DNA from 4 places in the Ensifer sp. ENS06 genome. Region 1 is predicted to be linked to each of the others. Evidence: riboswitches for the same ligand, from Rfam matches in the RefSeq annotation. Region 1 holds a riboswitch; each other region holds the start of a gene.
What was found. A riboswitch is a leader RNA that binds a small molecule or an ion and turns the genes downstream of it on or off. The one in region 1 is predicted to bind cobalamin.
Positions count from the first base shown of each region.

Region 2: another riboswitch for cobalamin. It lies ahead of IB279_RS04435 (aromatic ring-hydroxylating dioxygenase subunit alpha); the one in region 1 lies ahead of cobU (bifunctional adenosylcobinamide kinase/adenosylcobinamide-phosphate guanylyltransferase).
Region 3: another riboswitch for cobalamin. It lies ahead of nrdH (glutaredoxin-like protein NrdH); the one in region 1 lies ahead of cobU (bifunctional adenosylcobinamide kinase/adenosylcobinamide-phosphate guanylyltransferase).
Region 4: another riboswitch for cobalamin. It lies ahead of metE (5-methyltetrahydropteroyltriglutamate--homocysteine S-methyltransferase); the one in region 1 lies ahead of cobU (bifunctional adenosylcobinamide kinase/adenosylcobinamide-phosphate guanylyltransferase).

Region 1 covers NZ_JACVBC010000002.1:306,111-313,846, reverse strand. Annotated here, with positions in the region: gene IB279_RS10600 (cobyric acid synthase) at 1-212, shown strand, start outside; gene IB279_RS10595 (cation transporter) at 285-866, opposite strand; cobalamin riboswitch at 1,069-1,527, shown strand; gene cobU (bifunctional adenosylcobinamide kinase/adenosylcobinamide-phosphate guanylyltransferase) at 1,662-2,186, shown strand; gene cobW (cobalamin biosynthesis protein CobW) at 2,190-3,254, shown strand; gene cobN (cobaltochelatase subunit CobN) at 3,358-7,188, shown strand; gene cobO (cob(I)yrinic acid a,c-diamide adenosyltransferase) at 7,335-7,736, shown strand, end outside.
Region 2 covers NZ_JACVBC010000001.1:898,039-905,774, forward strand. Annotated here, with positions in the region: gene IB279_RS04420 (FAD-binding oxidoreductase) at 1-131, opposite strand, end outside; gene IB279_RS04425 (L-threonylcarbamoyladenylate synthase) at 276-1,250, opposite strand; gene IB279_RS04430 (DUF6656 family protein) at 1,328-1,927, opposite strand; cobalamin riboswitch at 2,245-2,446, shown strand; gene IB279_RS04435 (aromatic ring-hydroxylating dioxygenase subunit alpha) at 2,550-3,794, shown strand; gene IB279_RS04440 (hybrid-cluster NAD(P)-dependent oxidoreductase) at 3,796-4,890, shown strand; partial or broken gene IB279_RS04445 (glycoside hydrolase family 25 protein) at 5,112-6,149, opposite strand; gene IB279_RS04450 (BA14K family protein) at 6,566-6,994, shown strand; gene IB279_RS04455 (VOC family protein) at 7,125-7,559, opposite strand; gene IB279_RS04460 (transporter) at 7,636-7,736, opposite strand, start outside.
Region 3 covers NZ_JACVBC010000003.1:502,133-509,868, forward strand. Annotated here, with positions in the region: gene IB279_RS15900 (acylphosphatase) at 1-251, shown strand, start outside; gene IB279_RS15905 (TetR/AcrR family transcriptional regulator) at 282-950, opposite strand; gene IB279_RS15910 (multidrug effflux MFS transporter) at 1,140-2,336, shown strand; gene nrdF (class 1b ribonucleoside-diphosphate reductase subunit beta) at 2,417-3,391, opposite strand; gene nrdE (class 1b ribonucleoside-diphosphate reductase subunit alpha) at 3,521-5,674, opposite strand; gene nrdI (class Ib ribonucleoside-diphosphate reductase assembly flavoprotein NrdI) at 5,644-6,060, opposite strand; gene nrdH (glutaredoxin-like protein NrdH) at 6,073-6,294, opposite strand; cobalamin riboswitch at 6,682-6,908, opposite strand; gene IB279_RS15935 (acyl-CoA thioesterase) at 7,059-7,736, opposite strand, start outside.
Region 4 covers NZ_JACVBC010000003.1:510,853-518,588, reverse strand. Annotated here, with positions in the region: gene IB279_RS15975 (ABC transporter substrate-binding protein) at 1-417, opposite strand, end outside; gene IB279_RS15970 (carbohydrate ABC transporter permease) at 442-1,275, opposite strand; gene IB279_RS15965 (carbohydrate ABC transporter permease) at 1,272-2,234, opposite strand; gene IB279_RS15960 (ABC transporter ATP-binding protein) at 2,341-3,507, opposite strand; gene IB279_RS15955 (metallophosphoesterase) at 3,504-4,346, opposite strand; gene IB279_RS15950 (LysR substrate-binding domain-containing protein) at 4,539-5,465, opposite strand; gene IB279_RS15945 (hypothetical protein) at 5,529-5,909, shown strand; cobalamin riboswitch at 5,928-6,147, shown strand; gene metE (5-methyltetrahydropteroyltriglutamate--homocysteine S-methyltransferase) at 6,247-7,736, shown strand, end outside.

The sequences.
Region 1 (7,736 bases):
GCGCGCTTTCGGCCGATGGCCGCGTGATGGGCACCTACCTGCATGGGCTCTTCACCAGCGACGCCTATCGCGGCGCGCTGCTCAAGAGTTTCGGCATCGAAGGCGGCGCCAACAACTACCGCCAATCGGTCGATGCGGCGCTCGACGATGTCGCGAACGAACTGGAGGCTGTGCTCGATCGTCGCTGGCTGGACGAGTTGCTCAGGCACTAGGGACGCGGCAACGGTCAGCCAGCAGGTCCGGTACGTCGGGCCCAACAGGAGCAACGAGCTTATCCGACGGAACTACGCTGCGACATCGTGCTCCTCGCTTGCGGCTTCCCAGACTTCCCGCGCGGCATCCAGGTTCATCAGGGCAATCCCCAAGCCGACAATCAGGTCCGGCCAGGCCGACTGCCACAGATAGGCTGTCGCCAGACCCGCGGCGATGATGGCCACATTGGCGAAGGCATCGTTGCGGGCGGAGAGAAATGCTGCCCGCGTGAGGCTGCCGCTCGTGTGACGGTAGGCGACGAGCAGATAGGCGCAGAAGAGGTTGACCACCAGCGCCCCAAGTCCGGTCAGGGACAGGGCAAAGGGCTCTGGCGGGACCGGATCCATGAACTTCGCCCAGGCCGTCCAAAGGAAGGCCAGCGCCGGTACCAGTAGAATGAACGCCATCGCCATGCCGACCCGCGCGCGGGTCCGCGCCGTCCAGGCCAGAGCAAAGAAAATCAGCATGTTGACGGAAGCGTCTTCGAGGAAGTCGACGCTGTCGGCCATGAGGGACACCGAGCCGATGGAAAGCGCGACAAGGAGTTCGACCCCGAAATAGCCGAGGTTCAACAGGGAGACGATGAGGACGACGCGGCGCAGGTCGGTATCCACTCGAAAGGTTCCTTTTCTGGCGAAATTCGCCCTCGGCACTTTGACACAGGTGTTAGCAGCAGTTTGCTATCCATAGCACTAGGTTTCGACATCGGTTCCGTTCACACTGCCGTCGTGCCTGACGCCCGACAAATCGTCGCGTGGCGCAACTCGGCCGGGGAGGCGTCGCATGCGTCGATTGACTTTGGGCTGCCCGCTTCCTAATCATCAGGTGTTGGATGGTTCCCCCTTGTCGTGGCGATCTGGGGGAATAATTGGGAATGTGACGGATGGACCCAAATCGGGCATCCTTATCGCAGCCGACCCCGCGACTGTAGAACGGTCAGGGTTCGCCATCGGGTTTGGTGCCGGGCTGTCGGCCGGTTGCACGGGCAATCGGGGCAGGTCGGGGATCAAGCCGGAAAAGCCACTGGCGTGGCATCGTGATCAGCCGGGTTTGGACGCCTCTTCTTCTACGAATCGTCCGCCTTTCACGATGTCCCTCACAGCGCCCATGCGTCGGAGACGACGCGCAAAGGTTCGCTGTGGCACCGGAAAGACGCCGGGAAGGTGAGGCGGGCCGCTCGGGCCCTGACATCGGAACCTTGCCCTTTAAGGGCGAGGCGATGTTCGGCCCGTGACGCCGTGAGCCAGGAGACCTGCCATCCGGCATGGGCATTCCGCCCGAGGGGACTTTTGTCTCCAACGCCATCACGGAGGTTGTTTTGGCTCGCAGATGTTTTCAAGAACGCGCCCGTGGCGCGTCCGATGGCTTTTGCCACCGACGGCTGATTTGGGAATGTTGAGGCAGCCACGATGAGCAGTCTCAGCGCCGGGCCCGTGCTGGTCCTTGGCGGCGCCCGTTCCGGCAAGTCCAGCTTTTCCGAGAGGCTCGTCGAAGCGTCCGGTCTCACCATGCATTATGTCGCCACGGGCCGCGCCTGGGACGACGAAATGCGCGAGCGCATCGACCATCACCGGACGCGCCGCGGCGAGGGCTGGACGACGCATGAGGAGCCGCTCGATCTCGTCGGCATCCTCAGACGCATCGATGATCCCAGCCATGTGGTCCTGATCGACTGCCTGACGCTATGGGTAACCAATCTCATGCTGGAAGAGCGCGACATGACGGCGGAGTTCGCCGCCCTTGTTGCGTATCTGCCTGAGGCGCGGGCGCGCCTCGTCTTTGTTTCCAATGAGGTCGGCCTCGGCATCGTGCCCGAGAACCGCATGGCCCGCGAGTTTCGCGACCATGCCGGCCGGCTTCACCAGATCGTTGCGGAGAAATCCGCTGAAGTTTACTTTGTCGCGGCCGGTTTGCCGCTGAAAATGAAGGGTTGATCCATGACCACTGCGAGAGCCAACCAGGGCAAGATCCCGGCGACCGTCATCACCGGCTTCCTCGGCGCCGGCAAGACGACGATGATCCGCAACCTGCTGCAGAACGCCGACGGCAAGCGCATCGCGCTGATCATCAACGAGTTCGGCGATCTCGGCGTCGACGGCGATGTCTTGAAGGGCTGCGGTGCCGAGGCCTGCACCGAGGACGACATCATCGAGCTTACCAATGGCTGCATCTGCTGCACCGTGGCTGACGATTTCATCCCGACCATGACGAAGCTGCTCGAGCGTGAAAACCGCCCTGACCACATCATCATCGAAACCTCGGGCCTTGCCCTGCCGCAGCCGCTGATCGCCGCTTTCAACTGGCCGGATATCCGCAGCGAAGTGACCGTCGATGGCGTCGTCACCGTGGTCGACAGCGCCGCCGTTGCCGCTGGCCGCTTTGCCGACGACCACGACAAGGTCGATGCGCTGCGCGTCGAGGACGACAATCTCGATCACGAAAGCCCGATCGAGGAGCTGTTCGAGGACCAACTGACGGCTGCCGATCTCATCGTTCTCAACAAGACCGATCTGATCGATGCCTCCGGCCTCAAGGCCGTACGCGACGAGGTGTCTTCGCGCACCAGCCGCAAGCCGACGATGATCGAGGCGAAGAACGGCGAAGTCGCCGCTGCCATCCTGCTTGGCCTCGGTGTCGGCACGGAAAGCGATATCGCCAACCGCAAGTCGCATCACGAGATGGAGCACGAGGCAGGTGAGGAGCACGATCACGACGAGTTCGACAGCTTCGTCGTCGAGCTCGGTTCGATCGCCGATCCCTCGGCGTTCATCGATAGCCTGAAGGGCGTGATCGCGGAGCACGACGTTCTGCGCCTCAAGGGTTTTGCCGACGTGCCCGGCAAGCCGATGCGCCTCCTGATCCAGGCGGTCGGGGCCCGCATCGACCAGTATTACGACCGCGCCTGGGGCGCCGGCGAAAAGCGCGGTACGCGCCTCGTCGTCATCGGCCTGCACGACATGGACGAGGCGGCGGTGCGCGCTGCGATTACCGCGCTCGTCTAGATCGTTCTTTGAGTGAAATGATCTAACGCATTGAAATGATGCAGTTCCGGATGGAAAACGCTTTTAGCGTTTTCGTTCGGAATTGCCCCACCGGACAAGACGAATGCATCTGCTTCTCGCCCAGAAAGGAACGATCGCCGACGGCAACGAGGCGATCGACCTTGGGCAAACGCCGGCCGATATCCTTTTCCTATCAGCCGCCGATACCGAGCTCTCCTCGATCGCCGCGGCTCACGGCCGACGCGACGGAGGCTTGAGCCTGCGCATCGCCAGCCTGATGAGCCTGATGCACCCAATGTCGGTCGACACTTACGTCGAGCGCACGGCGCGTCACGCCAAGCTGATCGTCGTCCGGCCGCTCGGTGGCGCCAGCTATTTCCGTTATCTGCTGGAAGCCCTGCATGCGGCTGCCGTCACCCATCGTTTCGAGATCGCGGTTCTGCCGGGTGACGACAAGCCGGATCCGGGGCTGGAGCCTTTCTCCACCGTCGCAGCCGACGACCGCCAGCGCCTTTGGGCTTACTTCACCGAAGGCGGCTCGGACAATGCCGGGCTGTTTCTCGACTATGCGGCCGCACTGGTCACGGGTGCGGAGAAGCCGCAGCCGGCAAAGCCACTGTTGAAGGCCGGCATCTGGTGGCCGGGTGCTGGCGTGATCGGCGTCAGCGAATGGCAGTCCCGTATTCAGGGACGGATGGTAGCGAGGGAGGGATTCGAACCCCCGACGGTTGGGATCTGCTTTTACCGCGCGCTCGTGCAGAGTGGCGAGACACGGCCGGTGGAGGCGCTGATCGATGCGCTGGAGGCTCAAGGTGTGCGGGCACTGCCGGTGTTCGTCTCAAGCCTCAAGGATGCCGTTTCCGTCGGCACGCTGCAGGCGATTTTTTCGGAGGCCGCACCCGACGTGGTGATGAACGCCACTGGCTTTGCGGTCTCGTCGCCCGGTGCCGACCGTCAGCCGACGGTGCTGGAATCGACCGGTGCGCCGGTGCTGCAGGTGATCTTCTCCGGCTCGTCGCGGGCGCAATGGGAAACGTCGCCGCAGGGGCTGATGGCGCGCGACCTCGCCATGAACGTGGCACTACCCGAAGTCGATGGCCGCATCCTTGCGCGCGCCGTCTCCTTCAAGGCGGCGTCGATCTATGACGCCAAGGTGGAGGCCAATATCGTCGGCCATGAGCCGCTCGAAGACCGGGTGCGCTTTGCCGCTGATCTTGCCGTCAACTGGGCGAAGCTGCGCCGGGCAGAGCCCGCCGAGCGCCGCATTGCCATCGTCATGGCCAACTATCCGAACCGCGACGGTCGCCTCGGCAACGGTGTCGGGCTCGACACGCCAGCCGGTACCGTCGAGGTGCTTAGCGCCATGGCGCGGGAAGGCTATGCGGTCGGTGAGGTTCCCGCCGATGGCGACGCGCTGATCCGCTATCTGATGGCCGGGCCGACCAATGCGGCGAGCCATGACCGCGAAATCCGCGAGCGTATTTCGCTGAACGATTACAAAACGTTCTTCGATTCGCTTCCGAAACAGATAAAGGATGAAGTTACCGGTCGCTGGGGCGTGCCGGAGGCCGATCCCTTCTTCCTCGATGGCGCCTTCGCGCTGCCGCTCGCCCGCTTCGGCGAGGTGATCGTCGGCATCCAACCGGCGCGCGGCTACAACATCGATCCGAAGGAAAGCTACCATTCGCCGGACCTCGTGCCGCCGCATGGCTATCTCGCCTTCTACGCCTTCCTGCGCCAGCAGTTCGGAGCGCAGGCGATCGTCCACATGGGCAAGCACGGCAATCTCGAATGGCTGCCGGGCAAGGCGCTGGCGCTGTCGGAAACCTGCTATCCCGAAGCGATCTTCGGGCCGCTGCCGCACATCTATCCCTTCATCGTCAACGATCCGGGCGAAGGTACGCAGGCCAAGCGCCGCACCAGCGCCGTCATCATCGACCACCTGACCCCGCCCTTGACGCGCGCCGAATCCTACGGCCCGCTCAAGGATCTGGAAGCGCTCGTCGACGAATATTACGACGCCGCCGGCGGTGATCCGCGCCGCCTCAGGCTGCTCAGCCGCCAGATCCTCGATCTCGTGCGCGACATCGGCCTCGACAGCGACGCAGGCATCGACAGGGGCGACAGCGACGACAAGGCGCTGGAAAAGCTCGACGCCTATCTCTGCGACCTCAAGGAAATGCAGATCCGCGACGGCCTGCACATCTTCGGCGTCGCGCCGGAAGGGCGGTTGTTGACGGACCTCACCGTAGCGCTGGCGCGCGTGCCCCGCGGTCTCGGCGAAGGCGGCGACCAGAGCCTGCAGCGGGCGATCGCAGCGGATGCGGGGCTGCGTGGGTTCGCTATTCCCATCTCCGCGGGCGGTAACCCCGCATGCGACGCCCAACCCTTCGACCCGCTCGACTGCGTCATGTCCGACACCTGGACAGGCCCGAAACCGTCCATCCTCGCTGACCTCTCGGACGCCCCCTGGCGCACCGCCGGCGATACGGTCGAGCGCATCGAGTTGCTTGCCGCAAATCTCGTGTCGGGTGAACTGGCTTGCCCGGACCACTGGGCCAACACCCGCGCCGTGCTCGGCGAAATCGAAACGCGCCTGAAGCCGTCGATTTCAAACTCGGGTGCCGCCGAGATGACCGGCTTCCTCACCGGTCTCAGCGGCCGCTTCGTCGCCCCCGGTCCATCGGGCGCGCCGACGCGTGGCCGGCCGGATGTGTTGCCGACGGGGCGCAATTTCTACTCCGTGGATAGCCGCGCGGTGCCGACGCCGGCGGCTTACGAGCTCGGCAAGAAATCGGCCGAGCTTCTGATCCGCCGCTACCTGCAGGACCACGGCGAATGGCCGTCCTCCTTTGGCCTTACCGCCTGGGGCACGGCGAACATGCGCACCGGCGGCGACGACATCGCCCAGGCCCTGGCGCTGATCGGCGCCAAGCCCACCTGGGACATGGTCTCTCGCCGGGTGATGGGCTACGAGATCGTGCCGCTCGCAGTCCTCGGCCGCCCACGCGTCGACGTGACCTTGCGCATTTCCGGCTTCTTCCGCGATGCCTTCCCGGACCAGATCGCGCTCTTCGACAAGGCGATCCGCGCCGTCGGCGCGCTGGAGGAAGACGATGCCGACAACATGATCGCCGCACGCATGCGGGCGGAAAGCCGACGGTTGGAAGCGGAAGGTGTCGAGGCTGCCGAGGCCGCGCGTCGCGCCTCCTACCGCGTCTTCGGCGCAAAGCCCGGTGCCTATGGCGCCGGCCTGCAGGCGCTGATCGACGAGAAGGGCTGGGAAACCAAAGCCGATCTCGCCGAGGCCTATCTTACCTGGGGCGCCTATGCCTATGGCGCCGGCGAGGAGGGCAAGGCCGAGCGCGATCTTTTCGAGGAGCGCCTGCGCACGATAGAGGCGGTGGTGCAGAACCAGGACAACCGCGAGCACGATCTGCTCGACAGCGACGACTACTACCAGTTCGAAGGCGGCATGAGCGCTGCCGCCGAACAGCTCGGCGGTCACCGTCCGGCGATCTACCACAACGACCATTCCCGTCCGGAAAAGCCTGTGATCCGGTCGCTCGAAGAAGAGATCGGTCGCGTGGTCCGGGCCCGCGTCGTCAATCCCAAGTGGATCGATGGCGTCATGCGCCACGGATACAAGGGCGCCTTCGAGATCGCTGCCACGGTCGACTACATGTTCGCATTTGCCGCGACCACGGGTGCGGTGCGCGACCATCATTTCGAGGCCGCTTATCAGGCGTTCATCGTCGACGAGCGCGTGGCTGACTTCATGCGCGACAAGAACCCGGCCGCCTTTGCCGAGCTTGCCGAACGCCTGCTTGAAGCAATCGACCGCAATCTCTGGACGCCGCGCTCGAATTCGGCGCGGTTTGAACTTGCCGGCATCGGCACGGCAGCAACCCGGCTTCGTGCCGGCAATGAATAGAGCGGTTCCGGGCTGGCGGTAATCCGTCCGGAATTGCTTGCAAACAAAGACCTGGTTCCGTTTCGCTGCTCAGTGAAGTGCGAAAAGGAACCGAAGCGGGACGAGGGCGTCTGCCCATCCCGAACTTGAGAACTGAGGGAGTGATCATGAGCGACGAGACGACAGTAGGCGGCGAAGCCCCGGCCGAGAAGGACGATGCCCGCCACGCCATGAAGATGGCGAAGAAGAAGGCAGCGCGCGAAAAGATCATGGCGACGAAGACCGACGAGAAGGGTCTGATCATCGTCAACACCGGCAAGGGCAAGGGCAAGTCGACCGCCGGCTTCGGCATGATCTTCCGCCATATCGCCCACGGCATGCCCTGCGCCGTCGTGCAGTTCATCAAGGGTGCGATGGCAACCGGCGAGCGCGAGTTGATCGAGAAGCATTTCGGCGATGTCTGCCAGTTCTATACGCTCGGCGAGGGCTTCACCTGGGAAACGCAGGATCGCGCCCGCGATGTTGCGATGGCTGAAAAGGCCTGGGAGAAGGCGAAGGAACTGATCCGT
Region 2 (7,736 bases), on a different contig from region 1:
GTCGTGCCGCGGTAGAGTCCGCGCGATTCGACGAGATAGCGCGCCTTGTCGGCTTCGTCCGTCAGCACGTTGGTGTTGCCGACGATCTCGGCGAAGGAAGCGATGAGTTCGGGAGAGGGAAGGGTGGTCATGGGCCTCACTTCGCATTGCGCCTGCGCGCGCTATCGGATCGGTCGATCTGAGGATCTGGTCCTCGGTTACTGGTCGGCGGCGATCATAACCGCAATTGGTGCCGTTCGATGAGGGTGGGTGCAGAGAAGATGCCGCACACTATCTTACCCTCGCGGTGCCGCCGCCCGTTGCAACCGGTCGATGATGGCTTCCCCCAACCCGTCCGAAGGGATCGGCCCGAAGGCGATGGTCTCTGCGCCGCTGGCATCCGCCCGCTTCATGTAGTCGAAGAGATTGGCGGCGGCTTCGCGCAGATTGCCAGTCGGGCTGAGATCGAGAACGACGGCCGCCTGCTCTTCGCCGGCGATCCGATTGCCGCCGAAACGGATCAAGGCTTCGCCGGCATGCACCTCGGCGGCATCGAGCCGGACTGCAGCGCCGGGCGCGTAGTGCGAGGCGAGCATGCCCGGCGCCTCGATCGTCGCTCCCGCCGTCTCCGGCCGGGTCACCGGACGGCCAAGCAGGCGTTCGATCTCGGCGGCATCGAGTCCACCCGGCCGAAGCAACCGGATCTCGTCGCCGTCTACCTTGATGATCGTCGACTCAAGGCCGATTTGGGCCTGGCCGGCGTCGAGGATCAGCTTCAGTTTTTCGCCGAGATCGGCTTCCACATGGACCGCACTGGTCGGGCTGATCTTGCCCGACGTATTGGCACTGGGCGCGGCCAGTGGTCGCCCGAAGTGGGCGATTACCCGGCGCGAGAAACCGTCGGGCATGCGGATACCGAGCGTGTCGAGGCCGGCGGACGCCAGCGCATGAACCGTGCTGTCGGCGCGCTGCCGAAGGATCAGCGTCAGCGGGCCGGGCCAGAAGGCTTCGGCCAGCTGCCTCGAAATCGGATCGAAATGCACATGGGCTTCGGCCATCGCCATGTCGGAAACATGCGAGATCAGCGGATTGAAGCGCGGGCGCCCCTTCATCTCGTAGATGCGACTGATCGCATCGGGATTGGTAGCATCGGCGGCAAGGCCGTAGACGGTCTCGGTCGGAATCGCGACCGGCTCGCCTTCGGCAAGAACGGCGCAGGCGCGCGCGATCGCGCGGTCCGGTTCTCTATCCGTGTCGATGATCTCAGCCATGCCGTTTCCTTTCCGACGCTTCCTTAACGGACGCACCGGAAAAACAGAACGATTTTCTTTGAAGGAACCGGTTCGGCTCAGAGGCTGCGAATGATGCGACGCAACGCGTCATCCTTGGCGCCAAGCATCAGTACGTTTTTCAGCGCGACCTTGGGATCATCCGTGCGAAACAGCAGCCCGTTGTCACGAAAGTTGCGGTTGATGACCATTTGCCCGGCTTCGGCGCCCGGTTCGATGGCGACGGCGAAGTACATGCGTGAATAGCCGGGCTGGATACTCTCGAAAAAATGCGTCTCGTCGCCCAGGTTGCAGAAGAAGTTGGCGAAGTAGAAGGACCAGGTGATGTCCTTGGAGGGAGTAACCGGCGTACGCGCCGCCGTCACGTGACAGTAGCCGAGATGCGGCCGGCCGACGAGAGTGCGGTGGAAGATCATCTTCGGGAACTGGATCGAGGTGTGGAACCCGTTGATCCGCTTATGGGTCGTGTCGCCGGCGGTGCTGAGCTTCTTGCCCGTCCTGTCTGCGACTTCCTCATAGCTCAAATACCGGCGTTCGCTCGGCAACCATTGCCTGCGGTTGATCCGGCCGGTGCGCAGGAATTCGGTATGAACCGCCACCTTCGGCGGGATTGTCGGCAGCTTCTCGGCTGCCGCGTCGTAGTATCTCAACTTTGCCATGATCGTCAGCGCGCCATCTGCCTGCCTGCAGGACCTCTCTCGTCCGCCGGCTAGGCTAGCGGCTCATGGTTAATGAATGATTTCCCCCTGGCTGCATCATTAGCGTTCTCTATCTGACGCGATGTCGCAAACGGGCGAAGCCCTCCCGCATCTGCGCCGACCGCGCCGCAAAAGTCGGCAAATGCCCAAGATGTGATCTATCTATATGTTTGCAATGTAAAAATTCTAAGACGGTGGCCTTTTGTGGCGGTTTTTTCCGTGTCGTCATTCTGGAATTGGATGTCGCTATCGGGCAGCTGCCAAGGCGACTTCCGCGATTACATATCCTTACTCAAGGTGCCGTCTTCGAAGGGAAGATGGAGAATTGGGAAGCCGGTCAAATCCCGGCGCTGCCCCCGCAACGGTGGTGGAGCGAAAGCCTCGGCAAAGGCCACTGGACGGTTCGTCCGGGAAGGCGCCGGGCAGGTCCGAAAGGACGGCTCCTGAGCCCGGAAACCAGCCTTGACGGACATAACCGTAACGGGTTGCGGCGGGCAGCCGGATCGGAGCCTCAAACGCATGGGTGTGCGCCCGTGCGGGTTCCTGTCCTGCCTCTCCGAAACATGGCGCATGAGGACAGGACATGGACACCAGAAACGATATGCTTCGAAAGCTGAAGGGCAGGCGGGACGGCTACAGCCTCGACCGGGCCTTTTACATCGATCCCGATTACTACAGGCAGGATCTGGAAAACATCTGGTACAAGGATTGGCTGTTTATCGGCCATGACTGCGAGATCCCGCGGGCCGGCAATTACTTCACCGTCCAGGTCGGCGACTACCCCGTTGTCATCACCCGCGACCGCCAGGGCGCCATCCGGGCGCTGCACAATTCCTGCCGCCACCGCGGCTCGCGCGTCTGCACGCAGGCGAAAGGCTCGTCGGCAAAGCTTGTCTGTCCCTATCACCAGTGGACCTACGAACTCGACGGCTCGCTGCTCTTCGCCCGGCAGATGGGAGAGGATTTCGACAAGGCCGCCCACAGTCTGAAGCCGATCCATTGCGAAACGGTCGGCGGCTACATCTTCATCAACCTGTCGGAAAAGCCGATGGATTTCACGGCGTTCCGCGACATGGCCTTGCCGTATCTCGCGCCGCATCGGCTCGGCGAAACCAAGGTCGCGTTCGAAAGCACCATCATCGAGAAGGGCAACTGGAAGCTCGTCTGGGAAAACAACCGCGAATGCTACCATTGCGCCGCCAATCATCCGGAACTCTGCCGCACCTATCCTGAGGCGCCGACGGCGACCGGGGTGCAGGGCGCCAAGGATGATCCTGTGATCGCCGAACATTGGGCGAAGTGCGAGGCCGAGGGCCTGCCGAGCGAATTTAAGATGTCGCCGACCGGTCAGTTCCGCGCCGCCCGCATGCCGCTTGTCGACAATGCCGAAAGCTACACCATGTCGGGCGCCCGCGCCGTCAGGCGGGCCCTGTCCGCCGACGTCTCCCAGAGCCAGATCGGCACGCTCTTGATGTTCCACTATCCCACCACCTGGAACCATGTGCTCGCCGACCACGCCATCACCTTCCGGGTGCTGCCGCTCGGGCCCGAACTGACGCAGGTGACGACGAAGTGGCTCGTCAACAAGGATGCGGTCGAAGGCGTCGACTACAATCTAGATGAACTGACGCATGTCTGGACCGAGACCAACGACCAGGACCGTCAGATCGTCGAGGAAAATGCCTTCGGCATCCGCTCACCGGCCTATGAGCCCGGTCCCTATTCGCCCGAGCACGAGGGTGGCGTGATGCAGTTCGTCGAGTGGTACTGCAAGTTCATGGAGCAGCGCCTTGCCGGCGACGCGGCTCCGCTTTCAAGGGTCGCCTGACATGCAGATGGCCTCTTCGTTTCACCATTTCGACGCGCTCCACGTCTGGATCGACCGGCAGCAGATGCTCGAATGCACATCGGCGGTTGTCGAGACCGCCGATGTCATGACCTTCACCTTCCGGGCCGAAAAGCCCGCCTGGTTTCGCTATCTGCCCGGGCAATTCGTGACCCTCGAACTGCCCGTCGCCGACGAGCCAGTGATGCGCACCTACACCCTGTCGTCGACGCCCTCGCGGCCGCTGTCGATCGCCGTGACCGTCAAGGCGCAGTCAGACAGCATCGGCACCCGCTGGATGTTCGAGCACCTGAAGCCCGGAATGAAACTCCGCGCCTTTGGCCCGCTCGGCGATTTCAGCTTCGTCCGCCATCCCGGCGACAAGTACCTGTTTATCTCGGCCGGCTCCGGCATCACGCCGATGATGTCGATGACGCGCTGGATGGCGGACTGCGTGCCGGAGACGGATGTGACCTTCATCTCCTGCGCGCGTCGGCCGGAGGACCTGCTGTTCCGTTCGGAGCTGGAGGTTCTGGCGACGCAGATGTCCGGGCTGAACCTCGGCTTCATCGTCGAGGGACATGAGGCACGCCACGGCTGGCACGGGCTTCGCGGCCGCATTGATGGCGCCAAGCTGCCGCTGCTTGCGCCCGATTTCATGGACCGCACCGTTTTCTGCTGCGGCCCCGAACCGTTCATGCGCGGCGTGCGCGAGATGCTGAAATCGGCCGGTTTCGACATGGGCCGCTACCACGAGGAGAGCTTCCAGCCGGCCGCCGCACCTGCGGCGGAAGAGATTGCCGTGCGCGCCGGCGCCGGTGACGAGGGCGAGGTCCAGGCCGCCAAGATCGCCTTCACCATGAGCGGCAAGGAGATCGAGGCCAAGCCCGGCCAGACGATCCTGCAGGCGGCGCGCGCCAACGGCGTGCGCATCGGCGCTGCCTGCGAAGGCGGCATCTGCGGCACCTGCCGGGTGATGAAGGTCTCAGGCGAGGTGGATATGAGCCACAATGGCGGCATTCTCGACGACGAGATCGATGAGGGCTACATCCTCGCCTGCTGCTCGCGACCGCTCGGAGACGTCCAGATCGAAGCTTGAAGGCTTTAATGATGTCGCGCAAAAGTGTGCAGCGGTTTTGCGACAAAGACATGCATAACAACAAGCGCTTAAAGCCTGTCGCGTGAATGCTTTTCACGCGACAGGCTTTAGGGCGCGTTGCAGGGGATCGGATTGGCGGAAATGCTTGCCGGGGCGTCGGTGCCGGCCCCCGTCTTGGAGCAGGCGCCCTGGGCGGCATCATTGCCGGCGATCGCCACCTGCAGGGCACGTTCCTGGCGGGCGAAATCGATCGAGCCGGTCACCAGCATGTCGACACCGCTGCCGGCGCCGCTCGTAGCGTCAGCGCGGCTCACGAGCAGCGGCTCGCTAAACATCGCAGTCGCCCTTGCGATCGCCTGCATGACCGTTCCCCGCTCGGCTTGGGCGACGAGCATCAGCGGCAGTGGCTTTTCCGGCAGCAAGGCGCCCTGTGCCCAGATCGCTTTCAGCGCCGGCGGCGACATTGCCGCCACATTCACGTCGATGTCGTCAAGCGTTCCCGGCACGCGGTAGGGGCAGCGGCGCTTGCCGCAGTTGATGCCCGAGGAGAACTGCCACAGCGCGTAACTGTCCCAGTTGCCCATCGGGAAAACCTGGCGGATATCCGGTTTGTAACGGGCGTACCAGAGCGGCAGGCGCGACAGCAGCCGGTGTTTGGCCCGGTGCGCGGCGATGTATTTGGCGGTGATGTGGTTGGTATAGAGGATCGGGTAGCGCCCGGTCCGGGTCTTGATGTGCCCGGCGAAGATGGCGGCGTCCTCCAGCGACATGTACTTGTCCGGATCGATGCCCTCGAGATCGAGCACCATCAGCTCGTCGTCGCGCGGATCGGCGTAATCGAGGAAATGGTTCGCCTGGTCGACGGGATTGCCCGGGCGGGCAAGATGGTAGGCACCCCACAGCAGCCCGTGCGAACGGGCAATCATCCGGCGGGTCTGGTAGAGCTCGCGGCTGACGGCGTATTTGCGCCACATGGTCTTGCAGTGGTTGAAGGTGTCGCCGTTGTGGTCGCCGGTGCAGGAGAAGCTTTCGGGCAGGCCGTCGGAGGCCTTGGCGATGAAACCGGAAACGCGCTTGTCGCCAAGCATCGTTTCCCAGTCGATGCTGTTCATCTCATAGGCGTCGACGATGATGGCATTCGACTTGGTCTTCCAGGGCTCCAGTTCACCGGCGCGTGCGATCGCCGCCGCGAAAGTCAGACCGATGAAGGTCGCGAGGCGCAGAATCATCCCTGTCGTGGAGATACACCGCTTTGCCATTCTCTGAGATTGCCGACAGTATCGTTAACGCATCGTAAATCCCAGCCCCCGAGCGAACTGTGCGGGAGCGACGCGCGAATGTATACCGACCTGTGGCTGTATATAAGCAATTGCTTTCATGTTTGCGATCTGACGATCAGCCGGGAAGGCGTTGGTCGACGATGCGACAATGCCTTGCTGCAGCAACGGGTGCTGGCCGCGCCACCTGATCCCGCAGGAGGCGGAAGATGGAACAAAACCGGTGACTTATGCGTTATCGGTCGATTTCGGATTTCCCGGCTGAGGGACATCCCCGTATCGGCCTCGGTCCGGGTGAAATCATGGAAAGGTTGAAATGCCGCGGCAACCCGAAACCGGGCCGCGCAAAATGCGTTCGGTGATGGAGGGATTTTATGAAGAACGTGCTGAAGTCCGGGATGAGCCGGTGGTTTTCCGTGGCCGTTGCGGTGGCTGTGCTGGCGACGTCGGCCGCCCCGTCGCAGGCCTTCACGCCGACACCGCCGCGCCTTGAGCGGCAGAGCGATGCACAGAACGTCCAGTATCGCCGACCGGGCATGGAGCGTCGTGGCGGCTATTACTACTACAACGGCTACCGCGGTTATAACTACCGCCGCCCTGGCTATCGCTACTACAATGGCTGGTGGTATCCGATGGCAGCCTTCGGCACCGGAGTGATTATCGGTGGAGCGATCGCCCAGCCGCCGCGCTACACGCGTCCTGCCCCCGTCTATGGCAGCCGCCATGTGCAGTGGTGCTACGACCGCTACCGCTCATACCGGGCCTACGACAATACCTATCAGCCCTATGGCGGCCCGCGCCGCCAGTGCTATTCGCCCTATGGTTAAAGGGTAGGCAGGGCCGGGCGCTTCCGCTTCTGGCCCTTCTTCGCCTGGGATCACATGAGGCCGCCATAGCTGGGAGCGATGGGCCTGGCGATGATCGCGCCGTGCCTGGCGACAACTTGTCCTGCAGTGGCTAAAGTTCTTGGGCGAGCCCGATGAGCAGGCCCTCGGGACCGCGGATATAGCAAAGCCGATAGGCGTCCTTATACTGGACCACTTCGCCGACCAACTGCGCGCCGCGTTTGCGGAGCCGCTCAACCGTCTCGTCGACGTCGTCGACCGCGAACATGATGCGGAGGTAGCCAAGCGCATTGACCGGGGCAGTGCGGTGATCGGCGACGACCGGTGGCGCGAGGAAACGGGAAAGCTCGAGCCTGCTGTGGCCATCCGGCGTGCGCATCATGGCAATTTCGACATGCTGATCGCCGAGCCCGGTGACACGCCCGGCCCATTCCCCGTCGATCGTCGCCCGCCCTTCGAGCTCAAGGCCAAGTTCGCGGAAGAAATCGACCGTCTCTTCGAGGTCTTCGACGACGATGCCTATGTTGTCCATTCGCTTGAGCGCCATGTTTCCAATCTCCACGGTCTACGGGGACGTCGCTCCAAACAACACCGAACGCCTGGGGAGGGTTCCGAACCGCGTCTCAGAGAATGCCGATCCGCCGGAGAATCCACCAGGCAAAGCCCATGGAGAGTGCGATGAACAACGCCGCATAGAGCGTGCCGGTGCCGTCGGCGAAGGGCA
Region 3 (7,736 bases), on a different contig from region 1:
TTCTCGGGCGGGTGCAAGGCGTCAGCTTCAGGGTCTGGACGCGTGACGAGGCGCGCAAGCTCGGTCTGGTGGGATGGGTTCGAAACGAGGCGGACGGGTCGGTAGCCGCCTTGATCAGCGGCCCGGAGGACGCTGTCACCCTCATGCTCGAGCGCCTGCATGACGGGCCGCCGGCGGCATGGGTTTCAAAGGTGGTTGCCGAATTTGTCGAGCCGCCCGGGCACATCGGTGACTTTCGCATCACCAAATAGGCCGGGATTGGTTTTTGGCGCCGGGTGGCGTTAGCCTGCCGAAACCGCTGACGGCCGGCCATAGGCGCGCAGAAACGTCTTTACCGCCCTGCGGGCGCTGATCTCCAGCTCTGCTTCGCTCGGCGTTTCACCGAAGAGCCCACCCATCTGCAGGTCGGCCTTGATCAGTGCGATGAACTGGCGCGCCGCGAGGTCGAAATCGTCGATGTCGAGCGGTGCGATGTGGGCAAGGCGCGCAAACAGCGCCGCCAGCGCCCGATCGGTCTTGCCGGGTCCCTGCTCCCGCCAGAACTGGAAGAGATGCGGATAGCGGTTGCCCTCGGTCGAGATCAGCTTCTGGATGAACTTGGCGTCCTGGTTGCAATTGCAGTTCTTGTTGAGGCGCACGGCAAATTCGGCCAGGTCTTCCTCGAGGTTGTCGGCGTTTTCGGGAAAGGTCGCGAGAATGGAGAAAAGCACGCCGTTCACGCGATCCATGATGTCCTGGATCACCGCCATGAACAGCGTCTCTTTCTCGCGGTAGTGATTGTAGATGGTCTGACGCGAGACACCCGCCGCGACGGCGATCTCGTCGATGCTGGCGCCGGAAAAGCCTTCCCGACAGAAAACATCGGCCGCGGCCTCCAGGATCGAGAGGCGTTTCGCGAATTGCCCTTTCTGGGGGCGAGCGTCAGCCGAGGCCAAATCAAATTTCTTCATGGACCGAAGATAGGCGCCATTGACGATTTAGACAATGCTGTCTAATTTGACACGTATGTCCAAATTAATGGACGGAATAGTCAGCGCAGGATGCGTATCCCCAACGTTCGATCCTGGCACGACGATGTCTTTGAGTTTCAATCCGGGCGGCAGCGATTTCGGCGCCGCGATTTCTGAAAGTTCATTGCCATGACAACGTCCTTCCTCCGCACGGCGATCGTGCTCGGCCTGATCTCGGCGATCGGCCCCTTTGCAATCGACATGTATCTGCCGGCCTTGCCGTCGATCGGCAAGGACCTGACGGCCGAAAACGGCGTGGTGCAGTTCAGCCTGCTGGCGTTCTTCATCTCCTTTGCCATCTCGCAGCTTGTCTATGGCCCCCTCTCCGATATTTGGGGCCGCAAGGCTCCGCTCTATCTCGGCATCGGCCTCTTCACCGTCGCCAGCATCGGCTGCGCGCTTTCAACCGACATCGAAACCCTGATCGCCTTCCGCTTCCTGCAAGGGATCGGCGGTGCCGCCGGCATGGTCATTCCGCGCGCCGTGGTGCGCGACATGCACACGGGCGTCCAGGCTGCGCGGCTGATGTCGATGCTGATGCTGGTCTTCAGCATTTCGCCGATCCTGGCGCCGCTTGCCGGCAGCGCCGTCATCGGCTTCTACGGTTGGCGCGGCGTGTTCTATGCGGTGACGATCGCCGCCTTCATCGGCCTGATCCTGCTCTCGACGCAATTGCAGGAAACCCGGCCGAAGAAGGATCGCGCCGACAGCAGTATCGCAAGTGCGCTTGCCGCCTATCGCCTGCTTCTCTCCGACCGCAATTTCCTGACGCTCACCTTCATCGGCGGCCTCGGCATTTCCGGGTTCCTGGTCTATCTCGCCAATTCGCCCTTCGTGCTGATCGACCATTATGGGCTGACGCCGACTGAGTACAGCATCGCCTTTTCGATCAATGCCGTGTCGTTCTTCGCTGTGTCGCAGGCGACCGGCTGGCTCGGCGAGCGCTTCGGCCTGGTGCGGGTCATGCATCTTGCCGTCGGCGCCTTCGCGCTGACCATGGTCACGATGTTCATCGTCATGAGCCTCGGCTTCAACCAGTTGCCTGTCATGGCCGCGTTCCTCTTCGTCGGCTATGGCGTGCTCGGCCTGGTTATCCCGACCTCGGCGGTGCTGGCGCTTGAAGACCACGGCGAGATCGCCGGCACGGCCTCGGCACTGATGGGTACGCTGCACTTTGTCACCGCCGCCGTCGCCATGGTGGTTGCGACTATCTTCTTCGACGGAACGGCCCTACCGATGGCCGGCGCGATCGCCGCTTGCGCCCTTGCCGCCTTCCTGCTGACGCAAGCAACGATCGGCCGCAGCCGGGTGGTCGCGGCAGAGTAGGCGCTGCTATTGCTGAACAAAGGCCGGCGAGGGCGTCCTCGCCGGCCTTTTGTTGTCAGGTATGACCGAATGGACCGTCCTTAAAAATTCCAGTCCTCGTCCTCGGTCGCCACAGCCTTGCCGATAACGTAGGACGAACCGGAACCGGAAAAGAAGTCGTGGTTCTCGTCGGCATTCGGCGAAAGCGCCGAGAGAATGGCCGGGTTGACCTTGCAGGCTTCCGCCGGAAACAGCGCCTCGTAGCCGAGGTTCATCAGCGCCTTGTTGGCGTTGTAGTGCAGGAACTTCTTCACGTCTTCGGTCAGGCCGACGTCGTCATAGAGCGCCTCGGTGTATTTCGCTTCGTTGTCGTAGAGTTCGAGCAGCAAGTCGAAGGCGAAAACCTTGATCTCCTGGCGGCGTTCCTCGCTCAAGCGCTCCAGCGCGCGCTGGAACTTGTAGCCGATGTAATAGCCGTGCACCGCCTCGTCGCGAATGATCAGCCGGATCATGTCGGCGGTGTTGGTGAGCTTGGCGCGGCTCGACCAGTACATCGGCAGATAGAAGCCGGAATAGAACAGGAAGCTTTCGAGAAAGACGCTCGCGACCTTCTTCTTCAGGGGATCGCCGGAGGCATACTCCGCCATGATCAGCGCGGACTTCTTCTGCAGGAACTCGTTCTCTTCCGACCAGCGATAGGCGTCATCGACATCGGGTGTCAGGCAGAGCGTCGAGAAGATCGAGGAATAGGAGCGGGCATGCACCGCCTCCATGAAGGAGATGTTGGAAAGCACCGCCTCCTCATGTGGGGTGGCCGCATCTTCCATCAGTCGGACGGCGCCGACGCCGTTCTGGATCGTGTCGAGCAAGGTGAGGCCGGTGAAGACGCGGATGGTGAGTGTCTGCTCCTCCGGCTTCAGCGTTGCCCAGGAGGGAATGTCGTTGGAAAGCGGCACCTTCTCCGGCAGCCAGAAATTGCCGGTCAGACGGTTCCAGACCTCCAGATCCTTGTCGTCTTCGATGCGGTTCCAGTTGATGGCGCGGATGCGGCTTGCGGGTTTGGTGTGCATGTTCATGTCGTTGAACCTTTGTGATCGTGTATGCCTCATCGCGCGGTGAGGGGGTGCCCCTCATCCGCCTGCCGGCACCTTCTCTCCTCTTGCGGGGAGAGGGCTAGGGTGAGGGGCCGTTACTGGAATGCGAGGTTACAGCGCGCAGGAAACGCAGCCCTGGACCTGCGTACCCTCGAGCGCCATCTGCCGAAGGCGGATGTAGTAGATGGTCTTGATGCCCTTCTTCCAGGCATGGATCTGAGCACGGTTGATGTCGCGGGTCGTTGCCGTGTCGCGGAAGAACAGGGTCAGCGACAGGCCCTGGTCGACGTGCTGGGTGGCGGCCGCATAGGTGTCGATGATCTTCTCCGGCCCGATCTCGTAGGCGTCCTGGTAATATTCGAGATTGTCGTTGGTCATGAAGGCGGCCGGATAGTAGACGCGGCCGATCTTGCCTTCCTTGCGGATCTCGATCTTCGAGACGATCGGGTGGATCGAGGAAGTGGAGTGGTTGATGTAGGAGATCGAACCGGTCGGCGGCACGGCCTGGAGGTTCTGGTTGTAAAGGCCGCCAGCTATCACCGCCCGTTTCAACTCCAGCCAGTCTTCCTGAGTCGGGATCGAGATGCCGGCTTCCTCGAACAGGCCCTTCACCTTTTCGGTCGCCGGCAGCCATTCGGCTTCGGTGTATTTGTCGAAATAATCACCCGACGCGTATTTCGAGTTTTCGAAGCCGGCGAAGTTCTTGCCCTTCTCGACCGCCAGCCGGTTCGACGCGCGGATGGCGTGATAGGTCACCGTGTAGAAATAGATGTTGGTGAAATCGATGCCTTCCTCGGAGCCGTAGTAGATGCGCTCGCGGGCGAGATAGCCGTGCAGGTTCATCTGCCCGAGGCCGATCGCGTGGCTGTCGTCGTTGCCCTTTTCGATCGAGGGCACGGACGAGATGTGGCTCATTTCGGAGACGGCGGTGAGGGCGCGGATCGAGGTCTCGATCGTCTGGCCGAAATCCGGGCTGTCCATCGCAGCCGCAATGTTCAGCGAACCGAGGTTGCAGGAGATGTCCTTGCCCATGTGCTTGTAGGAGAGGTCGTCGTTGAACGCGCTCGCTTCGCTCACCTGCAGGATTTCCGAGCAGAGATTGCTCATGGTGATGCGCCCGGCGATCGGGTTTGCCCGGTTCACCGTGTCCTCGAACATGATGTAGGGATAACCGCTCTCGAACTGGATCTCGGCGATGATCTGGAAGAAGTCGCGCGCCTTGATCTTGCGCTTGCGGATGCGGGCATCCTCGACCATCTCGCGGTACTTCTCGGTCACCGAAATCTCGGTGAGGGGCACGCCATAGACCTGCTCCACGTCATAGGGTGAGAACAGATACATGTCCTCATTGTTGCGGGCGAGCTCGAAGGTGATGTCGGGGATGACGACGCCGAGCGACAGCGTCTTGATGCGGATCTTCTCGTCGGCGTTTTCGCGCTTGGTATCGAGGAAGCGCATGATGTCGGGGTGGTGGGCGTGCAGGTAGACAGCACCGGCTCCCTGGCGCGCGCCGAGTTGGTTGGCGTAAGAGAAACTGTCTTCGAGCAGCTTCATGACCGGGATGACGCCGGATGACTGGTTCTCGATCTGCTTGATCGGCGCGCCCATCTCGCGGATGTTGGTGAGCGACAGCGCCACGCCGCCACCGCGCTTGGAAAGCTGCAGCGCCGAATTGATGGCGCGGCCGATACTCTCCATGTTGTCCTCGATCCGGAGCAGAAAGCAGGAGACGAGCTCGCCGCGGCTCTTCTTGCCGGCGTTGAGGAAAGTCGGCGTTGCCGGCTGGAAGCGGCCGGAGATGATCTCGTCGACGAGATCGCGGGCAAGCCCCTCGTTGCCGCGCGCCAAGGCCATCGCCACCATGCAGACACGGTCTTCGTAGCGTTCCAGGTAGCGCTTTCCGTCGAAGGTCTTCAGCGTATAGGACGTGTAGTATTTGAACGCCCCGAGGAAGGTCGGAAAGCGGAACTTCTTTGAATAGGCATGATCGTAGAGATCGCGCACGAAGTTGAAGGAATACTGGTCCAGCACTTCCTGCTCGTAATAGCCCTCGGTCACCAGATAATCGAGTTTTTCCCGGAGGTTATGGAAGAACACCGTGTTCTGGTTGACGTGCTGGAGGAAGTACTGTTTCGCCGCCTGCCGGTCCTTGTCGAGCTGGATCCGTCCCTCTTCGTCATAGAGGTTCAGCATTGCGTTCAGCGCATGATAGTCGAGCGCTGCTTCCGTCGCCTTCAAGGGGCGTTCGAGTGTCGTGACGTCCAAAATCGTTCCATCCCGTTTTTGACATTGGCGACGTCCTCGTCGGTCCCGAGCAGCTCGAACCGGTAGAGATAGGGTACCCGGCACTTGGCCGAAATCACGTCGCCGGCGATCCCGTAGGTCGCGCCGAAATTGCTGTTGCCCGCTGCGATCACGCCGCGGATGTGAGAGCGGTTGCCCGCGTCGTTCAAGAAGCGGATGACCTGCTTCGGCACCGCCCCGCGGCCATCGTCGCCGCAATAGGTCGGCACGATCAGCACATAGGGCTCTGCGACCGTAAGTGCGTCCATACTTTCCCTGAGCGGTATGCGGGCGGCGCGAAGGCCGAGCTTTTCGACGAAGCGATGGGTGTTTTCCGAGCGACTGGAAAAATAGACGATCAGGCCCATCGCCCGCGTCCTTCAGGAAAGCGCGCTGATCATGTCCGGGCGGAAACCCGCCCAATGCCGCTCGCCGGCGACGACGACCGGGACCTGCCGATAGCCAAGACCCTGCACCAGCGCGAATGCATCGGAATCCTCGGAGATATCGACGATGCGATAATCGATGCCTTGGCGGTCGAGCGCACGGGTTGTGGCGGTGCATTGGACGCAGGCTGGTTTGCTGTAGACGGTGATCGACATGGGTTCCTCGTGAGGGTCTGGCAAATGGGCGCAAAAAGTCGTCGGATCGCGCGAACGCGAACCGTGGTGTTGGCGATTGGACACGAAACATCGCTCCCCGGTCGACTCGACCGGAGTTGACGTCGTCAAGCTGGCCCAAGGTCGGTTACGCAACCGGGCCGGCTCGTTTTGGTCGGGCGCTCAGGAATTCCGCGGATGCGGGTTTTCAAGGCGCGGCCTTTCGATCAGGCGCGCAACAATGCGCACCCGTCCGCAGAAGGTGGATCTGAACTGGAAGAAACTGGCATGACTTCACCCCGAAGCTTTCGACGGGCTGCCGGGGAGACGTCGAGACGATCGGGCAGGCTCATCCTGCCACGCACTCAACCCCTCCGGACACCCCGCCCGTGGACGTTTGGTGATCGAGGCAGGTCTCCTGGCTTACGGGTCAAAGCTTCCATCCCGACCTTCCCGAGGCCTCATGCCTCAGTGGTCCAAATCCGGACAGTCGCTCGCCGTCTACAGTTGCGGGGGCAGCTACGGCATAGCCTCAGCGGAAACCCGCCGGCGCACCGTATTCCCGTCTTAGCTCCCAATCCTTGCGAATCGGAAGAACCTCGAACACTAGATATAGTAGTTCATCGCAAATCTGCGTCAATAGGTTCCGTATGTGGAAGGCGGGGGTAGGAGGGTGGTTTCTTTTGCAGTGTGGATAACGGGGAGTAAACAGCCGGTTGGCACCAAGGTTGTGGATAGGGCGCCCCTGGTGCGGACGCCCCATTCCATCAAGCAGCGAAAGCGGCCACGGGCCGGTTGTCCTCGTCGACGGCGACCATAGCGAACGTTCCGGTAACAGTCCGCTGTCGCAGACCGGTGAGGAGCTCTTCCGACCAGAGTTCGACCTCGACGGTGGCTGAACTGCGACCCGTCCGCACAATGCGGGCGATGGGTTCGATGATCGAACCGATCATGATCCGGTGCTTGAAGTCCATACCGGTGCAGGAGGCAAGGACGGTCGCCCGGCGGCTCCGGCGCGTCGCGACGACGAATGCGGCCTTCGTCATATGCGCGAGGGCGTTGCCAGCGCATATGGCGCCAAAGCTGTTGGCCTGGCCGGGAAAGACGATGTCGACCATGCGTAGGGTGCCCGCCTCTTCGGGCGTGTCCGTTGCCACATCGAGCGGCGGCAGCATCCAATCCGTTTCATCGGCACGGGGCATCGCGACCATGGTGAAGGTGCCCCTGCTGCAAAGGGCGCGGCTGCCGGTGGCGATATCTTCCGCGATCATCTCGACCTCGACCACCATCGAGCGGCGCCCGACACGAACCGGACGGCCGCTGAAGCAGACGATCTGACCGATGCGCGCAGGCGCACGAAAATCGATGCGGTCGCAGGATGCGGTGACGAAGGGAACGCGCCCGTGACGGGTGGCGACGATGAAAGCGATCCGGTCCATCGACGC
Region 4 (7,736 bases), on a different contig from region 1:
GAAGGCAAGGCCCACCTGCTTGCCGCCCACCTGGGCGAGCTTCAGGATGTTTTCGGAAAAGCCCTGCTCGGCCATGTTGCCGTGCTTGGCGATGAACGGGCCGAGATCAACGGGGACGTCGCGCTCGTTGACCATGCGCAGGCGGTTGAGGCCGATGAAGGTGAGATCGGGCATCTCGGCCGTTCCGGCCTGACGCATGATCGTCTGGATGCCTTCCTCATAAGTCGCCGACGGATTGGCGAAGGTGATCTTGATATCCGGGTTTTCTTCCATGAACTTCTTCGAGATCGTATCCATCACGTCCTTGAAGAAGCCGGGCATCGGATAATGCACCGTCAGCTGGGTCTCGGCGTCGGCGGGGGCTGCGAGCATCAGCGATGCGGCAGCCGCGGTGAAAAGCTGTCTCAGATGTGTCATGGGTTGCGCTCCAGGTTGGACCGTTCAGCCTTTGAGACCGGTCATGGTGATGCCCTCGACAAAACGCTTCTGCGCCAGCAAAAACGCGGTCACGAGGGGAAGGGTGATGATGAGGGTCGCGGCCATCAGCGCGCCGTAGTCGTCGCCGGCTTCCGCGGCGCGGAAGTAGAGAAGGCCGAGTGGCGGGGTCGCATAGTCCTGGTTGGTGACGACGATCAGCGGCCAGAAGAGATCGTTCCAGTGGGCGACGACGGAGAAGATTGCAAAGGCGGTGATCGCCGGCCAGGCGTTTGGCACGATGACGCGCGCGACGATGCCGGCTTCAGACATACCGTCGAGGCGTGCCGCATGGATCAGATCGTCGGGCATGGCGCGGAAAAACTGCAGGAAGAGGAAGATCGCGAATACCGAGATCGAGAACGGCGCCACTAGCGCTGCGTAGCTGTTCAGCACCGACAACCTGTCGAAGGCCACGTAAATGGGCAGCGCGGTTGCGTGGATCGGTACCAGGAGGCCGAGCATGACCAGCACCATCATGGTGCGGGCCGCCCGAAACTTCAGCTTCGCCATGGCATAGGCGCAAGGGATGGCGACGACGATCTGGATGACGAAGATCAGCGCGCAGACGACAACGCCGTTGAAGAGCAGGGTCGTCATCGAGACGCGCGACAGCGCCTTGGAAAAGTTCTCGACATAGGACCACTGCTCAGGGATCAGCGACAGCGACGAGGAGAAGATCTCGCTCTGAGCCTTGCCGGCGGTCGAGACCATGAAGATGTAGGGCGCGAGGAAGATGAACGCGCCAAACGAGAGAACGGCGAGGCGAATGAGGCGGGTGACGGAGATGGTGTTGGTCATGCGTAGTGCACCTTCCGGTCGAGCACGCGGTACTGCAAGAACATCAGGACGACGAGGATGGCGAGGAAGACGACGGTCATGGCCGAGGCATAGCCGACGCGCAGATAGACGAAGCCCTCCTGGTAGATGGTGAAGAGCAGCACCTCCGACGCCTTGTTCGGACCGCCCTCGGTCAGCGTCTTCACCGTCTCGAACACCTTCACCGAGTTGATGATGCTGATGGTGGTGACGAACAGCGTCGTCGGCCCGAGCATCGGCCAGGTCACCAGCCGGAAACGATCGAACCAGGTCTTGGCGCCGTCGACTTCGGCTGCGGCATAGAGCTCGCGCGGGATGGCGGTGAGACCGGCGAGGAACAGCACCATGTTGAAGCCGACCGACTGCCAGATGCCGATGATCGACAGGCCGTAGAGCACCGTGCCGGAGGCGCCGAGCCAGTTGGGGCCGGCAATGCCGAAAACGGCCAAGAAGGTGTTGATCGGGCCGATGGTTGGGTGAAACAGGAATTGCCAGACCGTCGCCATGGCGACGAGCAGCGAGGCCACCGGCAGGAAATAGACCGTGCGGAAGAACGCCCGGCCCTTGGTTTCCGCCTCGATCAGCATGGCGATCGCCAGCGCCAGCACGATCGAAACCGGCGTGACGATCGCGGTGTAGATGGTGGTATTCCAGAGCGAGCGCCGGAAGGTGCGGTCGCTGAAGAGTTCGGCATAGTTCTCGAAGCCGACAAAGCGGAAGCTGCCGTAGCCGAGCTCGAAATCGGTGAAACCGAGAACGATCACCGCCGCGGTCGGTAAAAGGATGAAGAGGACGAGCAGCGTGATGGCCGGCAGCGCTAACAGCCAGGCAATGCGGGCCTCGCGGCGATCGGGATCGGTGGCCGCGGCACCGATCGCCGTCTGGGTCCGCAGCCGCTGCGCCGGCTGGGCACCGTCTCGCAGAGATGAATGCTGAGGCATTGCCTCCAGCCGATCTCCCCCCTTGTGGGGGAGATGCCCGGCAGGGCAGAGGGCGGTATCCACGCAATCCGCCGCCCCTGCCGCCGTATCCCGATTGGAACCCGCCTTAGCCATGGATCTTCTCCAGCGTCGCGGCGATAGCGACCCGCTCGGCCGGCAGCCGGGTGCCCTCGCCGTCGAACAGCATCGCCCGTTCCGGCATGAACTCGACGTCAACGGGCTGACCGATCGCGAGCGCCGCGGCCTCGGCAGGTGCTGACTTGGCAGTGACCACCTCGCCGATCGCATCGAGGCGGGCATGGACGATCACCTCAGAGCCGAGGAACTCCATACGCTCGACCCGCGCGCTCAATCGGCCGGCGCTTGCCGCATGGAAGCGCACGAATTCCGGGCGGATTGCGAGCTTCACTGAAGCATCCGGCGCCTGTCCGCGGCTTGCCAGAAGCACCAGATCGCCGAAGCGCACGATGCTCGCCGTATCCGTGCGGGTCTCCAGCACGTTGATCTTCGGCTGGCCGAGGAAGCGTGCGACCTCGATATGGGAGGGGTTGTCGTAGATCTCCTTCGGGGTCGCCAGTTGCAAGAGATTGCCGCCGATCATCACCGCCACTCGATCCGCCATCGACAGCGCTTCCGACTGGTCGTGGGTGACATAGAGCGTCGGCACGCCGGCGCGGCGGTGGAGATCGACGATCTCGCCGCGGGCGTGGACGCGCAGGTTGGCATCAAGATTGGAGAGCGGCTCGTCCATCAGGAAGACGGCCGGGCGGCGCACCATGGCGCGGGCGAGCGCCACGCGCTGGCGCTGGCCGCCGGACATCTGGCCGGGCTTGCGGTCGAGCAGGTGATCGATCTTCAGCGCCAGCGCCATTTCCTTGACCTGGCGCTGGATATCGCTGCGGATCTGCTTCTGCCCCGGCATCAGATTGCCGATCACAGGCAGGCGCTGCGCCGCTGTCAGCCGCCGCATCGCAAGCGGCACGGCGATGTTCTCGCCCGCCGTCAGGTGCGGATAGAGGGCATAGGACTGGAAGACCATCGCGACATTGCGATCGGCCGCGGCCATGCGCGCGACACTGCGGCCGCCGATGACGATCTCGCCGCCGTCGCCATGATCGAGACCGGCGACGATGCGCAACAGCGTGCTCTTGCCGCAGCCGGAAGGACCAACGAGCGCGATGAACTCACCCGCCTCCGCCTGCAGGCTAACCCCCTTCAGGATCGCGTTGCCGCCATAGGACTTGGTGATACCCTCTAGCGAAAGCACGCTCATTGCGCGGCCTCCACACGGACCGTCTTCTTGGCCGCCAGCGGGTAGACCTCTTCGACGATCGGATCGAGCAGGTGGCTGGTCAGTCCCGGCACCGCGATGATCTCGCTTTTGACGTTGACGTCGCTAAACTCGTGTACGACGGCGCCGACCAGCCGCTCGCCCGGCATCGGCCGTTCCAGCGTATCAATGATGAAGGAGGTCGGCGGCGCCCAGACGAGCGACGTCCCGGCGTGCTTGCCCGTCCAGGCCCAGTGCAGGTGGCCGCTTGCATGCAGCGCCACCTCGGCTTCGGCGAAAAGATCAAACAGGCGTTGGCGCTGGCGCGGACGGATGCCCCAGTAGCCGGTGTCGCCTTCGCCCGGATCGTCGACGAAGAGCGGCTTGTGGGCAAAGACGGCCACCCGGCGGCCGTCGCGGCTGAGCAACTGTTCCTCCAGCCAATTAAACTGCCTGTCTTCTTCTTCGTCCTCGAAGCCGATCAGCAGGCTGTTGAGGCCGAGCAGCCGCCAGTCGCCATGGTCGCGGCCCCAGTAGTCCGGACCGGCGAGCCGGCGCCAGCGGGCAAGCCGAACCGGATCCACCGGCTGGTGCGAACCCGGCAGATGGCCGACATCGTGATTGCCGGGAACGATCAGCACCGGCATCGAGAGCTGGCCGATCAGATCGAGCGAGAAGGTGATGTCGTCCTCGTGGTCGGCACCATCGATGGTGACGTCGCCGGTGTGGATGACGAGATCGGGTTTTACCGCCTCGATCCAGGCGCGAACCGGTTCCCAATTGCCATTGAAGTGGCTTTTGGCGGGGCTGAGATGGGTGTCGCTGATCTGGACGATTTTCATGGAAACGGGCCTCCGACGATGGCTTGCGGTATCCGCGTCGGAGGGCTGATACTTCCCTTCTCTGCGGTTGGCCGCAGTCTTTAGGGAGCCGCCATGTCAGTTTGGTAACAGCCGTTCTCAGCTGATTTTCAGTTTCTCCATGAAAGCGTCATCTTCAGAAGACCGACGGGCCGAGTAGGCCCCGTTGTGTCTCTACATTGCGCCGCGGTCGGTCCGACGCGACGCCGGACAGGATTGCTCCATCACGGTCGAAAGCATGGCGTTCGACGCATCGGCCTCGGCGACGACCCAGTCGCGAAAGGCCTGGATCTTCTTCTGCCGCCTGGTGCTTTGCGGATAGACGAGCCAATAGGCGCGGCCGTCGCGCACCACATGCTCGAACGGCCGGATGAGCCTGCCGCTCTTCAGTTCATCCATCAGGAAGGTCGAGACGGCAATCGCAATGCCGTGATCCGCAAGGATTGTGGCGACATCCATCGCCTGCACGTCGAAGATCAATTCGGTGCCATTGCTTGCCGGCGGCTCGACGCCGGTTTCGATCATCCACCGCCGCCACCAGCTGGCGTTGCCGAAACGCCGGACTCTCAGAACGTCCGCGGGCTCCTTGAGCTGGTACTTTTCCAGGAAGGATGGCGTGCAGACAGGCACGTAATCGAGCGGAAACAAGGGAAAGACATCGTTGCCCGGCCAGTCGCCGGCGCCGCTGCGCACCGCGAGATCGATGGCGTCACGTTTGAAATCGACCAACTCGGTCGACATGTGCACCCTGATGCTGATGTTGGGATGCGCGGTCTGAAACGACGCGAGGCGCTGACCGAGCCAGCTCGACACGACGGTTGGCAGCACCGAGATGTGCAGGTGATGTTCGGTCTTGTCGGCGATCTCCGAGAAAGCCGCCCCTAAGAGATCGATCGCTTCGGTCACCTTCGGCGCTAGCTGCCGCCCGGCGCCGGTCAATCGCACCTCGCGCGGAAGCCGAACGAACAGCGGCGCGCCGATGCGATCTTCCAACAGCCGGATCTGATAGCTGACGGCCGCCTGCGTCATGCCGAGCTCTTCGGCGGCGCGGGTGAAACTCAGGTGCCTGGCGGCGGCCTCAAAGGCGCGCACCGCACTCATGGGAGGAATCTTGCTCATGGAACTGAGATAAGCATTCTTTATGCCAGCATGCGAGAAATCGCTTTGCGCGAAACGGCAAAAACCCTCACTTTTTTTCGCGAACACACGCCCTTGAAAGAAGTGAGGATAGCAATGCTTAGCGCAGTGCGATCAACGATTTACCATGTCCTGAACTGGGCCGATAAGACCCTCAACCCTCCGGTTGCCATCGACACGTTCAACGAGTTCCAACTCCGGGATATCGGCCTGACGCGAGATCAAGAGCATATCCGCGCGCGCGTTGGCGACGCGGCGGATCCGTGGCAGTGGCCGGAGGAGGACGCTTCGACCAAACCGCAACCGTCCCGTGAGCGGAAAGCAATGGAAAGACCTCGTCCTGCCATTGTCTCGCCGCGGGCGGCGGCGGGAGAGAATAAAGACATAAGCATTTCTTTATGCGATTGACGAAGAGCTCGGGACAGGGCATTGTCGCCCCATCGTGGTTCTTCGCCCGCCTTTGGAGGGACGGAGCTAAGAGGGAATTCGGTGCGGCGCCAGACAAGCGCCCATGCCGGAGCTGCCCCCGCAACTGTAAGCGGAGAGCGGCCGTTCGAAGATGTCACTGAGGGAGACGCCTCGGGAAGACGGAACGGTCCGTGACGACCCGCAAGCCAGGAGACCTGCCGCGATGAACAACGTCCACGGGCGGGGTGTCCGATGAGGCGCGTTGAGGACGCGGGATCGCTCTCGCGCCGCGGCTGCGTCGCATTCAAGCCTTGCCCATAACCTTCGGGGTAAGGAAATGACCATCAAGACTGCCAATCTCGGTTTCCCGCGCATCGGCCGCCGTCGCGAATTGAAATTCGCGCTCGAACGCTATTGGGCCGGAAAGGCCAGCCGCGGCGAACTTCTCGATACCGGAGCCAAGCTCCGCGCTGAAAACTGGGCCGCGCAGAAAACGCGCGGCATCGACATCATCCCCTCCAATGACTTCTCCTTCTACGACCACGTGCTCGATACCGCCGTGCTTGTCGGCGCAATCCCGCCGGCCTATGGCTGGACGGGCGGCCCGGTCGATCTCGACACCTATTTTGCCATGGCGCGCGGCTCGGCCGGAACGCCCTGCGCCGCCGGCTGCACCCATTCGGGAAGCAGCAGCGGCACTCCCGCGCTCGAAATGACAAAGTGGTTCGACACCAACTATCACTACATGGTGCCCGAGTTCGACAGGGATCAGCGCTTCGAGCTCACCCACAATCGGCCGCTGGAAGCCTTCCAGGAAGCTCAGGCCCTCGGCTATCGCACACGCCCGGTGCTCATCGGCCCGGTGACACTGCTGAAGCTCGGCAAATCGAAGGGCGGCGACTTCGATCCGGTCGATCTGATCGAACGGCTCCTGCCCGTTTACGTGAGGGTCCTGGCGGAGCTTGCTGACGCCGGCGCCGATTGGGTCCAGATCGACGAGCCTTGCCTGGCGCTCGATCTCGCGGACAAGGATCGTCGCGCTCTCGACCTCGCCTATCGCACGTTCGACACCGACGTGCCCGGACTCAAGATCATGCTGGCGACCTATTTCGGCTCGATCGGCGACAACACGGCAACGGCGTTGGCGCTGCCGGTCGATGGACTGCATGTCGATCTCGTGCGCGCGCCGCAGCAGATCGACACGCTCATCCAATCGGCTCCGGCGGACCGGGTCCTATCGCTCGGGGTCATCGACGGCCGCAACATCTGGCGGACCGATCTGGCCGGCCTGTTCCGCCGGCTGCAGCCTCTGACTTCGGCCCACGGCCGCGACCGCATCGAACTCGCACCTTCATGCTCACTCCTGCACGTGCCTATCGATCTCGAGCTGGAGCGTGCGCTTGATCCGGAACTTTCCTCCTGGCTCGCCTTCGGTACGCAGAAACTCGACGAACTCAGCCTGCTTGCCAGCGCCTTCGAGCCGGGGCTTGCCATTTCCGAGCACGTTTTCGCCGCCTCGATCGCGTCCGCCCAGGCGAGGCTCACCTCACTCAGGATCCATGATCCTTTGGTCGCCGGGCGCTTGAAAGCGCTGACGGATGCGGACAGCAAGCGGCAGTCCCCGTTCGCGGGTCGCCGGGCACTGCAGGCGAAGAAGCTGTCATTGCCGCTCTTCCCGACAACGACGATCGGATCCTTCCCACAGACATCGGAGGTTCGGCAGGCCCGTTCACTGCATGCGAAGGGCGAACTCAGCTATGTCGACTACACCGCCTATCTTCGCCGAGAGACCGAACTGGCGGTGCGCTGGCAGGAAGAGGTCGGCAT